One region of the Kitasatospora sp. NPDC057936 genome, then DNA from elsewhere that is predicted to be linked to it. Evidence: predicted binding sites of a transcription regulator. Region 1 holds the regulator's gene; the other holds the start of a gene.
The links. Region 1 encodes HrcA, which represses chaperone genes, less so after heat shock. Its sites were predicted from a motif close to TTNGCACTCNGNNNNNCNGAGTGCNAA; they were not measured.
Positions count from the first base shown of each region.

Region 2: a site for HrcA is predicted at 5,401-5,427, ahead of ACFVU9_RS21415 (FmdB family zinc ribbon protein). Genes of this name have one in related genera too.

Region 1 is NZ_JBHVPD010000003.1:6,820-14,003, reverse strand. It holds gene ACFVU9_RS02260 (S41 family peptidase) at 1-1, opposite strand, end outside; gene ACFVU9_RS02255 (16S rRNA (uracil(1498)-N(3))-methyltransferase) at 149-898, opposite strand; gene dnaJ (molecular chaperone DnaJ) at 1,025-2,167, opposite strand; gene hrcA (heat-inducible transcriptional repressor HrcA) at 2,245-3,279, opposite strand; gene htpX (zinc metalloprotease HtpX) at 3,529-4,449, shown strand; gene ACFVU9_RS02235 (hypothetical protein) at 4,511-5,095, shown strand; gene ACFVU9_RS02230 (DUF3097 domain-containing protein) at 5,120-5,953, shown strand; gene ACFVU9_RS02225 (Uma2 family endonuclease) at 5,944-6,477, opposite strand; gene hemW (radical SAM family heme chaperone HemW) at 6,499-7,184, opposite strand, start outside.
Region 2 is NZ_JBHVPD010000039.1:70,578-77,761, forward strand. It holds gene ACFVU9_RS21400 (penicillin acylase family protein) at 1-1,824, opposite strand, end outside; gene ACFVU9_RS21405 (potassium/proton antiporter) at 2,177-3,661, shown strand; gene ACFVU9_RS21410 (MFS transporter) at 3,964-5,325, shown strand; gene ACFVU9_RS21415 (FmdB family zinc ribbon protein) at 5,439-5,741, shown strand; gene ACFVU9_RS21420 (hypothetical protein) at 5,990-6,262, shown strand; gene mscL (large conductance mechanosensitive channel protein MscL) at 6,293-6,712, shown strand; gene ACFVU9_RS21430 (hypothetical protein) at 6,759-7,013, opposite strand.

The sequences.
Region 1 (7,184 bases):
CGCCGCCAGCGTAGGCACGTACGCGGACGGGGCGGGCCGCTTTTACCCGACTCCACCCGGGTGAGACCGGGCGGGATCCGGACGGAATCCGAGTGGGAACCGGGCGAAAACCGGGCGGGATCCGGGCGGCCCCCGAACGCAGGGGCCGTCAGGCCCAGCGCCCCGTGCGCCCGAGCAGCAGCGCCCCGGCGGCCACGCCGGCCGTCGAGGTGCGCAGCACCGACGGGCCGAGCCGGTGCGGCTTCGCGCCCGCCTCGGCGAAGGCGGCCAGCTCCTCCGGGGAGACGCCGCCCTCGGGGCCGACCACCAGGACGACGTCCCCGGCGGCCGGCAGCGCGGCGGCGGCCAGCGGCTCGGAGCCCTCCTCGTGCAGCACCGCGGCGAACGCGGCGCCGGCCAGGACGGGGGTCAGCTGGCGGGTCGTCATCAGGTCCCGCACCTCGGGGAAGCGCAGCCGGCGGGACTGCTTGCCCGCCTCCCGGGCGGTGGCGCGCCACTTGGCGAGCGCCTTGGCGCCGCGCTCGCCCTTCCACTGGGTGATGCAGCGCGAGGCGGCCCACGGGATCACGACGTCCACGCCGACCTCGGTCATGGTCTCCACGGCCAGCTCGCCGCGGTCGCCCTTGGGCAGCGCCTGGACGACGACGATCCGCGGCGCCGGCTCCGGCTCGCGGCGCACGGCGGCCACCGTGACGTCGATCGCGTCCTTGCCGAGCACCTCGGCGACCGTCCCGTCCACGCCGAGCCCCAGCCCGTCGGCCAGGGTGACCGCCTCGCCCGCCGTCAGCCGCTTCACCGCGGCCGCGTGGCGCCCCTCCGGCCCGTCCAGCCGCACCACGGCCCCGGGCGCGGCGGCGGCGATCCGCTCGGTCTCTACGACGAACACGGGGGCGGTCATGAGGGGGAACCTTTCCGGGGTGGGACCTGCGGCCCGGGCCGGCAACCACGGCCAGGGCCCGCGACCAGGGGGGACGGAACGCGAAAGGGGTGCCGGGGCGAGGCCCCGGCACCCCTCCGCGGACGGCTAGCGGCCGTTGAACGCGTCCTTCAGACGCGAGAACAGGCCCTGCTGGCCCGGCGCGAACTGGCCGGACGGGCGCTCCTCGCCGCGCAGCACCGCGAGACGGCGCAGCAGCTCCTCCTGCTCGGCGTCGAGCTTGGTGGGCGTCTGCACCTCGACGTGCACTATCAGGTCGCCCCGGCCGCCCCCGCGCAGGTGGGTGATGCCGCGGCCGTGCAGCGGGATCGACTGGCCGGACTGGGTGCCGGGCCGGATGTCGACCTCCTCCAGCCCGTCCAGGGTCTGCAGCGGCACCTGGGTGCCGAGCGAGGCGGCCGTCATCGGGATGGTGACGGTGCAGTGCAGGTCGTCCCCGCGCCGCTGGAAGACGGTGTGCGTGGTCTCGGCGATCTCGACGTACAGGTCGCCGGCCGGGCCGCCGCCGGGGCCGACCTCGCCCTCGCCGGCCAGCTGGATCCGGGTGCCGTTGTCGACACCGGCCGGGATCTTGACGGTCAGGGTGCGGCGGGCGCGGACCCGGCCGTCGCCGGCGCACTCCGGGCACGGGGTCGGCACGACGGTGCCGAAGCCCTGGCACTGCGGGCAGGGGCGGGAGGTCATGACCTGGCCCAGGAAGGACCGGGTGACCTGGGAGACCTCGCCCTTGCCGCGACACATGTCACAGGTCTGCGCGGAGGTGCCGGGCGCGGCGCCCTCCCCGCTGCACGTGGTGCAGGTGACGGCCGTGTCGACCTGGAGCTCCTTGGTGGTGCCGAACGCGGCCTCCTCCAGGGTGATCTCCAGCCGGATCATGGCGTCCTGCCCGCGGCGGGTGCGCGAGCGCGGGCCCCGCTGGCCGGCCGCGGCGCCGAAGAAGGCGTCCATGATGTCGGAGAAGCCGAAACCGGCCGCGCCGGCGCCGAAGCCGCCCGCGCCACCGCCGCCGCCCGGCGAGAGCGGGTCGCCGCCGAGGTCGTAGACCTGCCGCTTCTGCGGGTCGGAGAGCACCTCGTAGGCGGCGTTGATCTCCTTGAACCGCTCCTGCGTCTTCGGGTCCGGGTTGACGTCCGGGTGCAGTTCGCGTGCCAGGCGCCGGAACGCCTTCTTGATCTCGTCCTGCCCCGCATCCCGTCGGACGCCGAGTACCGCGTAGTAGTCCGTGGCCACCTAATGCTCCGCTTGTTCCGCCTGTAGTAGTGCTGCGACAGGGCACCACCGCTGGTCTGTCCAGCGGTGGCTGATTGCTACGACTCGGCCAGGATCTGACCCACGTACCGCGCCACCGCTCGCACCGCCCCCATTGTGCCCGGATAGTCCATCCGGGTCGGACCGATCACACCCAGTTTGGCCACGCTCTCGTCGCCCGAACCGTAGCCGACGGACACCACCGAGGTGGAATTCAGCCCCTCGTAGGCGTTCTCCCGGCCGATCCGGACCGTCATCGCCGCGTCCGTGGTCTCACCCAGGAGGCGGAGCAGGACGACCTGCTCCTCCAGGGCCTCCAGGACCGGCTGGATGGTGAGCGGGAAGTCGTGGCCGAAGCGGGTCAGGTTGGCCGTGCCGGCCAGCATGATCCGCTCCTCGTTCTGCTCGGCGAGCGCCTCGAACAGCGTCGCCAGGACCGTGGTGACGGTCGGCCGGTCGACCTGTTCGAACATCGCGGGCAGCTCCTCCAGCGCCGCCGGGACGTCCGGCAGGCGCTGGCCGACGGCCCGCGCGTTGATCCGGGCCCGCAGGTCCGACAAGGCCGTCTCGCCGACGGTGCCCGGGCAGTCCACCATCCGCTGCTCGACCCGGCCGGTGTTGGTGATCAGGACCAGCATCACCTTGGCCGGGGCGAGCGCGACGAGTTCGATGTGCCGCACGGTGGAGCGGCTCAGCGAGGGGTACTGCACGACGGCGACCTGCCGGGTGAGCTGGGCGAGCAGCCGCACGGTGCGTGCGACGGTGTCGTCCAGGTCGACCGCGCCCTCCAGGAAGTGCCGGATCGCGCGCCGCTCGGGCGCGCTCATCGGCTTGACCTCGGCGAGCCGGTCGACGAACAGCCGGTACCCCTTGTCGGTGGGGATGCGCCCGGCGCTGGTGTGCGGCTGGTGGATGTACCCCTCCTCCTCCAGCGCCGCCATGTCGTTGCGGACGGTGGCCGGGGAGACCCCGAGGTTGTGCCGCTCCACCAGGGCCTTCGAGCCGACCGGCTCCTCGGTGCCCACGTAGTCCTGGACGATCGCGCGCAGCACGGCGAGCTTGCGGTCGTCGAGCTGGCGGACCTCACCGGCCATGGGGCACGCACCTCCGTCTTCGCACGTTGTCCGTTGTGACGTATCGAGCTGATGCGGGCCTGGAAGGCCCGGGTTTGGCACTCTGAGCGCACGAGTGCCAGAACCCTACCTGCCAGTGTACGGCCCGGGTCCGACGGCAGGAACGGCGCAGCGGGGGTGATCCTGCCCGCAGTTCCCGGCGCGGGGGTGGTGCCCCGCGGCCGTCCGGGTGGCAGCATCGATAGCGGACGGCGAACGGAGGAGCAAGCGATGTCGAGCTCGGCCCAGCACACCCGATTCGCGCCCGACCGCGGCCTGACCGGCCGGATGGTCGGGACCATGTTCGTGATCGGGCTGTTGTACGTCGGATTCACCGGCCTGCTGATCGTGCTGCTGCGCGGCGCCTGGCCCCTGATCGTGCTGATCTCCGGCGGGCTGTTCGTGGCCCAGTTCTGGTTCAGCGACAAGATCACCGAACGGGCCATGGGCGCCCGCCCGGTGTCCCCCGAGCAGTACCCGCAGTTGCACGGCACCGTCGACCGGCTCTGCGCGCTCGCCGACATGCCCAAGCCCAGGGTGGCGGTCGCCGACAGCGACATGCCGAACGCCTTCGCCACCGGCCGCAACCCGCAGAACGCCGTCGTGTGCGTCACCACCGGCCTGCTGCGCCGGCTGGAGCCCGAGGAGCTGGAGGGCGTCCTCGCGCACGAGCTCTCGCACGTCGCCCACCGGGACGTCGCCGTGATGACGATCGCCGGGTTCCTCGGCGTCCTCGCCGGGGCGATGACCAGGATCGCCATGTACGGCGGGTTCATCGGCGGCGGGCGCAACAACAACGACCAGAACGCGGCGATCGCGGCGCTGATCATCCCGCTGGTGTCCATCGTCGTCTACGCGATCAGCTTCCTGCTCACGCGGCTGCTGTCGCGCTACCGCGAGCTCGCCGCCGACCGCGCCGCCGCCCAGCTCACCGGCCGGCCCAGCGCGCTCGCGTCGGCGCTCACCAAGGTCACCGGGCAGATCGCCGCGATCCCGTCCAAGGACCTGCGCCAGGCCCAGCCCTACAACGCCTTCTACTTCGCCCCGGCGCTGAGCGCCAAGGAGACGGCCTCCCAGCTGCTCTCCACCCACCCGACGCTGGAGAAGCGGCTGGAGCAGCTGGCGAAGATCTCCGCCCAGCTGGGCCGCTGAGCCCCGCCGACCCGCCGACCCGCCGACCCGCCGACCCGCCGACCCGCCTGAAGGGACCGCCGTGGGAATCCTGGACGCCCTGTTCGGCCGCACCAAGCCCGTCAAGCCCGACCTCGACCAGCTGTTCGGCGTCCCCTCGGCCGCGCTCACCCTGGAGGCCGGCGCCGGGTTCCTGCCCACCGGGCTCGGCTCGGTGTGCTTCGCGGCCGTCGAGGGCGCCGCGTTCGTCCAGGTCGAGCAGCAGGTGCGGGCGCTGCTCGACGCCGACACCGAGCGCGGCGGCGTCCCGGTGGAGGCCTCCAAGGACGGCTACGGCTACTCGTGGCTGCTCGCCCGGCACACCGCGGAGGAACTGCCGGAGCTGGTGAACGACCTGCACGCGGTCAACAGCGAGCTGGAGGCGAACGGCTTCGGGCCGCAGCTGCTCTGCTCGCTGGTGGGCTTCCGGAACGGGGAGGGGCAGTCGCTGGCGCTGGTCTACCTGTACAAGCGCGGCACGTTCTACCCGTTCGCGCCGATGCCCGGCGGCGGGGAGCGGCGCAACAGCCCGCTGGAGCTGCAGATCAACGCGATGCTGGCGAACGACCTGCGGCTGGAGAAGGACCTCGGCCGCTGGTTCCCGGTGTGGGGCGCGCCCGGGCTCTGACGGGCCGTCCGTAGACTCGCCGGCATGCGCAGCCGCCAGTACGGACCCGACCTGACCCCGCCGTGGAAGAAGCAGGCACCCGCCCCGGAGGTGCCCGCCGAGCGGGACCTCGTGGTCGAGGAGGCGGCGACCGGCTTCTGCGGGGCGGTGGTGCGCTGCGAGAAGACGGCGGAGGGGTTCACCGTCACCCTGGAGGACCGTTTCGGCAAGCACCGGGTGTTCCCGATGGTGCCGCGCGGCTTCCTGCTGGAGGGCAGGGTCGTCACCCTGGTCCGGCCGTCCGGCCCGGCCCCCGTCCGCGCCCCGGCCCGCACCGCCTCCGGTTCGGTCGCCGTCCCCGGCGCCCGCGCCCGGGTGGCGCGCGAGTCCCGCATCTACGTCGAGGGCCGGCACGACGCCGAACTGGTCGAGCGGGTCTGGGGCGACGACCTGCGGATCGAGGGCGTCGTGGTCGAGTACCTGGAGGGCGTGGACGACCTGCCCGCGATCGTCGCCGACTTCGCCCCGGGCCCCGGCCGCCGCCTCGGCGTCCTGGTCGACCACCTGCTGCCGGGCACCAAGGAGCACCGCATCGCCGCCCGGGTCACCGGCGAGGACGTGCTGGTCGTCGGCCACCCCTACATCGACATCTGGCAGGCGGTGAAGCCGTCTTCGGTCGGCATCCCGGCCTGGCCGACGGTCCCCCGCGGCGAGGTGTGGAAGGAAGGCGTCTGCCGCCGCCTGGGCTGGCCCGTCGACACCCCGGCGGCGTGGAAGCACATCCTGTCGAAGGTGAACTCCTACAAGGACCTGGAGCCCGAACTCCTGGGCAGGGTGGAAGAGTTGATCGACTTCGCGACCCTCCCGGGTCAGGCGTAGGTCTGGAACTCCGAGGTGTCGAGCGTGACGCCCAGCAGATGCACCGGAATGGGCTCGCCGAACTTGGTGGTCCGCTCGGAGACGTAATCCGGCAGACCCGAGGCGCTCGCCCGGGTGGGTTCGGTGAGCAGCACACAGACGGCCTTGATCGGGTCGACGATCAGGTAGACGGGGATCGTGCCCTCGGCGTAGAGCTCGCGCTTGGTCCGGTAATCGCGGAGCGCACTGGTCTTCGAGACCACCTCCACCGTCGCCACCGGCACAGTCGCTTCGGCAGCCCCTCTCTCGAACACCACGAGATCCGGCTGCAATCGACTGCCACCACCACAGGAGACATCCTGCCTGGTCCAGCGATGCCACCTCTCGGCGGGGATCTGATGGATCAGGGACTCGACGATGAGATTGGTCGTCAGGTCGGAGCTCAAGGACAGCAAGATCTCCCCGAAGATGAGCTCGGCGCGAACACCTTCCGGGATCTCAAGGCTCTCCAGAACCCCCCACACTCGCGCACTTGGAGTAGTCACGCGAACACCCTAGAGGTCGGCTCAGTCCACCAGGTCACGCACGACCGCGTCCGCCAGGAGACGGCCCTGGAGGGTGAGGGTGGCGCGGCCCCCGGCGTAGGTGTCGGGGGCGAGGAGGCCGCTCGCGAGCGCCTCGGCGGCCGCCTCGCGGGCCGTGTCGGTGAGGAGCGTGAGCGGGATGCCCTCGGCGAGGCGCAGTTCGAGGAGGATGCGCTCGACGCGGCGGTCCTCGTCCGTCAGCACCTCGCGGGCCAGGGCGGGGGTGCGGCCTTCGGCCAGCGCCCGGGCGTAGGCGGCGGGGTGCTTGGCGTTCCACCAGCGGACGCCGCCGACGTGGCTGTGGGCGCCGGGGCCGGCGCCCCACCAGTCGGCGCCGGTCCAGTACAGCTCGTTGTGGCGGCAGCGGCCCTCGGGGGTGGTGGCCCAGTTGGAGACCTCGTACCAGTGGTAGCCGGCGGCGGCGAGCGCCCGCTCGGCGATCAGGTAGCGGTCGGCGTGGACGTCGTCGTCGATCATCGGGAGCTCGCCGCGCTTGACGCGGGCGGCGAGGCGGGTGCCCTCCTCGACGATCAGCGAGTAGGCGGACACGTGGTCGGGCCCGGCGCCGATGGCGGCGTCCAGGGAGGCCCGCCAGTCGTCGTCGGACTCGCCGGGGGTGCCGTAGATGAGGTCGAGGTTGACGTGCTCGAAGCCGGCCGCGCGGGCCT
Region 2 (7,184 bases), on a different contig from region 1:
GGTCTGCATGTCGTCCGGCGAGATCTTGCCGTTGTTCTTGAGCAGGCCGTCGATCTGGTCGGTGATCTCCTTGGCCCGGGTGCCGTACTCCCAGTCCTTGGTGATGCTGTACTTGTACGTCGGGTCGACCACGGCCTGGTTGGCGGTGACGATGTAGCCGGCGGACGGGTTGAAGCTGTACGGCAGCGCGGCGAAGGGGATCGAGCCCTTCCACTGGTAGGCGGAGTCCCAGCCCGGGGCCGGGAGCGTGCCGTCGCCCTTGCCGCGGACCGGGATGTCACCCGGGGCCTGGTAGCCGATGTTCTTCGCGTCGGCGTAGATCAGGTTCTGCGCGGGGACGGCGAAGTCCTTGGCGGCGTTGCGGAAGTCGTCCCAGTTCTTCGCCTTGTCCAGCTCGAAGACGGCGTCCATCGTCTTGCCGGGGTTCAGCGCCGTCCACTGCAGGGCGACGCCGTAGCCGCCGGTGCCGCGGTCGGGGGCGGCGCTGCCGTTCGGGGCGTACTTGCCGACGTTCTGCTGCTCGGTGCTCTGGTCGGAGATGAGCGGGGCGCCGGTCTGGGTGGTGCGGACGGTGATGGTGCGGTCCTCGCCGCCGGCGACCTTGATGGTCTCCTTGCGGAGGTCGAACTTCACGTCCTTGCCGTCCACCTGGTAGGTGTCCGGGCCGGTGACCTTCTCCAGGTACAGGTCGGTGACGTCGGCGCCCAGGTTGGTGAAGCCCCAGGCGACGTCCTTGTTGTGGCCGATCACCACGCCGGGCATGCCCGCGAAGGTGAAGCCGGTGACGTCGAACTGGCAGGTCGGCGAAACGGTGCGGCAGTGCAGGCCCGTCTGGTACCAGACCGAGGGCAGGCCGGGGCCGAGGTGCGGGTCGTTGGCCATCAGCGGCTGGCCGGTCGTGGTGTGCGAGCCGGCCACCACCCAGGAGTTGGAACCGATGCCCTGGCCCGGGCGGCCGAGCAGCTGCGGCATCGCGTCGACCCGGTCGGTGAGGCCCTGCAGGAGCGCCTTGGTGGTGGCCGCGCCCTGCGCGGTGGGGGCCGCGGGGTTGCCGGTGCCCGGCGCGGTGGAGCCGTCGGCCGGGCGGTAGGTGTCGCCCGAGACCGTGCCGGTCTTCACGATCGTGCCGTTGCGGGCGTACGGGTAGTCCGGGTACAGCTCGGCGATCTTGTCCGGGGTGAAGTCCTGGGACAGCAGCGAGCGGTCGATCTCCTCCTGGAGGTTCCCGGAGAGGTTCCAGGCCATCGCCTTGAGCCAGGCCACCGAGTCGACCGGGCTCCACTGCTCGGGCTTGTAGCCGCTGTTGACGGCGCCGAGCATCGCGTACTCCAGCGAGGCCTTCTCCCCGCCCGGGTGCTCGGCCAGCCAGGCGTTGACGCCGTCCGAGTACGCCTGGAGGTACTTCTTGGTCTCCGGCGAGAGCTTGGTGTCGAACTCCTTCTGCGCCACCTGGCGCCAGCCCATGGTGCGGATGAAGGAGTCGGTGTCGACCTGGGAGTCGCCGAACATCTCGGAGAGGCGGCCGGCGGTGATGTGCCGGCGGACGTCCATCTCCCAGAAGCGGTCCTGCGCCTGGACGTAGCCCTGGGCGCGGTAGAGGTCCTCGGAGGTGTCGGCGTAGATCTGCGGGATGCCGTTGGCGTCGCGCTTGACGTCGACCGGCGCGCTCAGGCCCGCGATCTTCACGGTGCCGTCGACCGTCGGGAAGGACGCGCGGACCGCGGCGACCCCCCGGTAACCGCCGTAGCCGACGCCGGCCACCAGCAGCACGACCAGCACGATCACGATCAGACGGGCGCGCCGGAACTTCTTGGAGCGGGGCATCTGGGTCCTTGCGGTCCTCGACTTCGGGGCGGGCGGGCGTGTCCAGGGCCTGCGGCCGTGACAGGGCACCACATTAGGCCGAGTCCATGGGACGGCGTGCACGGGGACGGCCCGGAACGGGGCCTGTGTGAGGAGCCCAACTAAAGATATGGCAAAATGTTAGAATGAGTAACGATCCGCAAGAGGAGTATTGACGGCTTCTTAACGGGTCCGCGGCTCACCCCGGTACCACCAGCACTACCCGCATCACCTGCATCACCGAGAGACTCCAGCACCACCAGCACCACCGAGAGACACCAGCACCACCGAGAGACACCCCGCCCGCCCCCATGCCTGCACGAGGTGCCCCTGCGTGAACGTCGACCACCTGAACCAGCTGCTTCTCGAGTTCTCCGTGATCCTCCTGGTCGCGGTGGTCGCCGTGCGGATATCGACCCGATCAGGGCTACCCAGCCTCCTCATCTACCTCGGGATCGGCGTCGCCCTCGGCCAGAACGGCATCGGCGTCACCTTCAACAACGCCGAGCTCACCCAGGTGATCGGCTACGCGGCCCTCGTGGTGATCCTCGCCGAGGGCGGCCTGAAGACCAGCTGGAGAGAGGTCAAGCCGGTGATGCCGGCGGCCACCGTGCTCGCCACCGTCGGCGTCGGGGTGAGCGTGTTCGTCACCGCCGCCGGCGCGCACTGGCTGGTCGGCCTGGACTGGCGCACCTCGATGCTGCTCGGCGCGATCGTCTCCTCCACCGACGCCGCGGCCGTCTTCTCCGTCCTGCGGATGGTCCCGCTGCCGCACCGGCTCACCGGCCTGCTGGAGGCCGAGTCCGGATTCAACGACGCGCCCGTCGTCATCCTGGTCGTCGCCTTCGCCACCACCGGCGAGCTGGACTCCTGGTACGTCCTGCTCGGCACGATCGCCGCCGAGCTCGCGATCGGCGCGGTGATCGGCCTCGCGGTCGGCAAGCTCGGCGCGTTCGGGATCAAGCACGTCGCCCTGCCGTCCTCCGGCCTCTACCCGATCGCCGTCATGGCGCTGACCGTGCTCGCCTACGCGGGCGGCGCGCTGCTGCACGGCTCCGGCTTCCTCGCCGTCTACATCAGCGCCGTGATCCTCGGCAACGCCAAGCTGCCGCACGGCCCGGCGGTGCGCGGCTTCGCGGACGGCCTGGCCTGGATCGGGCAGATCGGGATGTTCGTCCTGCTCGGCCTGCTGTGCACGCCCGAGACGATGGGCGACGCGGTGATCCCGGCGCTCGTCATCGGCGGGGTGCTGGTCTTCCTCGCGCGGCCGCTGTCGGTGGTGCTCACCCTGACGCCGTTCCGGGTGCCCGGCAAGGAGCAGGCCCTGCTGAGCTGGGCCGGGCTGCGCGGGGCGGTGCCCATCGTGCTCGCCACCATCCCGGTGGTCTCGGGCGCGCACAAGGCCGAGGACGTCTTCAACATCGTCTTCATCCTGGTCGTCGTCTTCACCCTGCTCCAGGGCCCGACCCTGCCCTGGGTGGCCAGGCAGCTGAAGATCGGCGAGGGCGCGATGGGCCAGGACCTCGACATCGAGTCCGCGCCGCTGGAGAAGCTGCACGGCCACCTGCTGTCCGTCGCGCTCTCCCCCGAGTCCCGGATGTCCGGCGTGGAGGTCGGCGAGCTGCGGCTGCCCAAGGGGGCGGCGGTCACCCTGGTCGTCCGGGAGGGGAGCTCCTTCGTGCCGGACCGGGCGACGGTGCTGCGCGGCGGCGACGAGCTGCTCGTCGTCACGACGGACGAGGTCGGCGAGGCGGCGGAGAAGCGGCTGCGGGCCGTGGACAAGGGCGGCAAGCTCGCGGGGTGGCTGTACGGGAAGTGAGCCGTACAGTAGTGGCGTACCGGGCCTTTCGGGGCCTGGAAGCCCGTTCCGGCTTGGATCCGTTGGGGCCTAGCGCTATCTACGCGCGTAACTGTATGGTGGAAGAACACCGCTTTTTGACCAACCCAGCATCTGCCTGATGCAGAGTTGGCGCGACCGCTCGGCGGCTGCGGCCCGGCTCTCGGCAACCACGCCGGAGCGGCCCGGTATCTACCCCGGTCGACGCACGAGAGGACGACTCTCGGCGCCGTCGGGGCCACCCCATGCCCTTGCCGCGCTACCAGGCAGCAGGAAGGACGACCGTGACGGCCCGCCGAACGGTCGACGACGCCACGGACACCCCCACCGCCCCGGACGCCGCACCCGCGCGCGTCGGGTACGGCGCGCTGCTGCGCACCCCGGGTGCCTGGACGTTCCTGGCACCCGCGTTCGTCGCGCGGCTGCCCTACGCCATGCTCGGCATGGGCATCCTGATGCTCGTCACGGGCACCGGCGGCTCGTGGGGCACGGCCGGCACCGTCACGGCGGTCGCCGCCGTCGCCCAGGCCCTGATCGGCCCGCAGACCGGCCGGCTCGCCGACCGGTACGGGCAGGCCACCGTCCTCGTCCCGACCGTCTTCGTGCACGCCGCCTCGGTCGCCGCGCTGATCGTCCTCGCGAACGGCCACGCGCCGGCCTGGAGCCTGTGCCTGGCCGCCGTCCCGGCCGGGGCCAGCGTGCCGCAGATCGGCGCGATGGTCCGCGCCCGCTGGGTGGCCAAGCTCGGTGCCGAGGGCGCCTCCGCCTCCTCCGCCGCCAAGGTCGGCACCGCGTTCGCGTTCGAGTCCGTCACGGACGAGCTCACCTTCGTCGTCGGCCCGATCCTGGCCGCCAAGATCGCCACCTCGGTCAGCCCCTCCGCGAGCCTGATCACGGAGGCCGCGCTCACCTTCGTCGGCGGCCTGGCCTTCGCCGCCCAGCGCCGCACCGCGCCGGCCCGGATCGTGCCGCGGCCCGGGGCGCAGCGCGTCTCCGCGCTCGCCTCGCCCGGCGTCCGGCTGCTGGCCGGCGCCATCCTCGGCGTCGGCGCCGTGTTCGGCGGCATGCAGGTCTCGGTCAACGCCTTCGCCGACTCGGTCGGGCAGCACGCCGCGGCCGGCACCGTGTACGGCATCTTCGCCGGCGGCTCGATGGTGGCCGGCGTGCTCTACGGCGTGATCGCCTGGCGGCGCGCGGTGCAGCAGCGCATGATCACCAGCTACACCCTGCTGGTGCTGGGCTGCTCGACGCTGTGGGCGATGCCCAACCTGGTCACCCTCTCGATCGCCGGACTGGTCTGCGGCCTGGCCATCGCGCCGACCCTGATCAGCGGCTACACCCTGGTCGAGACGCTGGTCGCGGACGGCGCCAAGACCGAGGCCTTCACCTGGCTGACCGGCGCCATCGGCCTCGGCCTGGCGGTCGGCTCGATGGTGGCCGGGGGGCTGATCGACAGCCACGGGCCGTCGGCCGGGTTCCTGGTGCCGGCCGTCGGCGCCGGGCTGGGCCTGGCCGCGCTGGTCTCGCTGCGGCACCTGCTGGCGCCGTCGGGCGGGGCGAGCACGGTGGTCGCCGGATCCGGCGCCGGCGCCGGCACCGTCCCGGCCGCCGCCGAGCCGCAGCTGGTGGGCGCCGCCAAGGGCTGACGGCGGCCCGACCGGGCCCATGTCACACCGGAGTCGCTGGACTCATCCAGCGGAATACCGCATCATTGACCATCGTTAGCACTCATCAGGCGCGAGTGCCAGGAGGAAGACAAGTGCCCACGTACCAGTACCAGTGCACCGAGTGCGGCAACGGCCTGGAGGCGGTGCAGAAGTTCACCGACGACGCGCTGACCACCTGCCCCGACTGCCAGGGGAAGCTGCGCAAGGTCTTCTCGGCCGTGGGCGTGGTCTTCAAGGGCTCGGGCTTCTACCGGACCGACAGCCGCTCCTCGTCGAGCAGCTCGGTGAGCTCCTCGTCGTCGGGCTCGTCGACGACGTCCTCGTCGTCCGGGTCGTCCTCGACCCCGGCGTCGTCCACCTCGGGCTCGTCCTCCCCGGCTCCGGCCGCCGGCTGACCCCAGCACGCACCGGAAGGCCCGCTGCCCCGCTCCACGCGGTGGCGGCGGGCCTTCCGCCGTTCTCGGGGCAGCTCCCTCATCGCCGGGCGCGTCAACGTTCACGGGCCCGGCCAGCTCGTACGGGTGTACGGAATCGTCCACAGGGCCGGGGTTTTCCACAGGCTGCGGATAACATCTTCCGGCTTTCGCGGCGGACGCTCATCGTGGGGTCACCAGAGACCGACCGACCCCGGAGGTGGTTCCCGATGAACGCCCTCAGCCACGCCGTCCCGCTGCCCGCACCCACCGTTCCGCCCCGACGGGCCGTGCCGAGCTTCCGGCCGATCCGGCGCGGGGCCGGCGGACGGCACCGCTGGTGGCGCGCCGTCCGGCGGCGGGCCGGGGTGCCGGCGTTGGTGCTGCTCGCGGTGGCCGCGGCGCTCGCGTTCGGGCCCGCGCGGGCCGGGCTGCCACCGCCGTCCGGTGGCGCGCTGGGCCAGGCGGGTTGTCAATCCGGGGCTTCGGATGATCACCCGTAACCGGCCGACGACTTCGTCGTTCGAGGCGGCATGAAGGGCTTCAAGGAATTCCTGCTGCGTGGAAATGTCGTCGAGCTCGCCGTCGCCGTCGTCATCGGCGCGGCCTTCACCAACATCGTCAACGCCTTCGTCAAGGGCGTCATCAATCCGATCGTCGGTGTCTTCGGGACGAAGGACCTCGCGTCCTACAGTTCCTGCCTCAAGGGGCCCTGCGAGGTGGCCCCCACCGGCGAGGTCGTGTCCGGGATCCTCATCCTCTGGGGCTCGGTGCTCAGCGCCGTGCTCCAGTTCCTGATCACCGCCGCCGTCGTCTACTTCGTCCTGATCATTCCCATGAACCGCATGGCCGCCCGGCGCAAGTCCCTCGCCGAGGAGGTGGCGGAGGCCGAGGCCAAGGAGGTCCAGCTGCTCACCGAGATCCGCGACGCACTGGTCGCCCCGCTGCGCTGAGCGCGGCCCGTCCCGTCCTGCCCTCGTCCCTCGTTCCTCGTCCCGCTCAGTCGCCGTGGTGCGGCGGGCGCTGGCTCAGGTACCAGTCCAGCCCCCGCCCGCTCCCGGCCCCGGGGCGGTCGCCCCAGCCGGAGTCGGTGTCGTCCCGGGACTGCCGGTCCAGCGGGTCCCCGAAGACGAGGCGCGCCTTCGCCCGCGCCTGCTCCTTCGCCTCGCGCTCCCGCGCGGCCTGCTCCGGCTGATCCGGCGCCTCCTGCTCCTGCGCCCGGCCACCTGCCTGGCCCTGTCCCTGCTCGCTCACCCTGTTCACCCCGCTGCTCGACCCGGTCGTCCTGCCCCTCCAGCCTAAGAGCCCGAGACGGACCGCGGGCCCGGGTGGGGGGGGGGGCGCCCCCCCGCCCCGGGCCGGGGGCGGGGCCCCCCCCCCCCGCCCCCCCCCGCCCAGTGCCCCGAACCCCGACCACCCCAGACG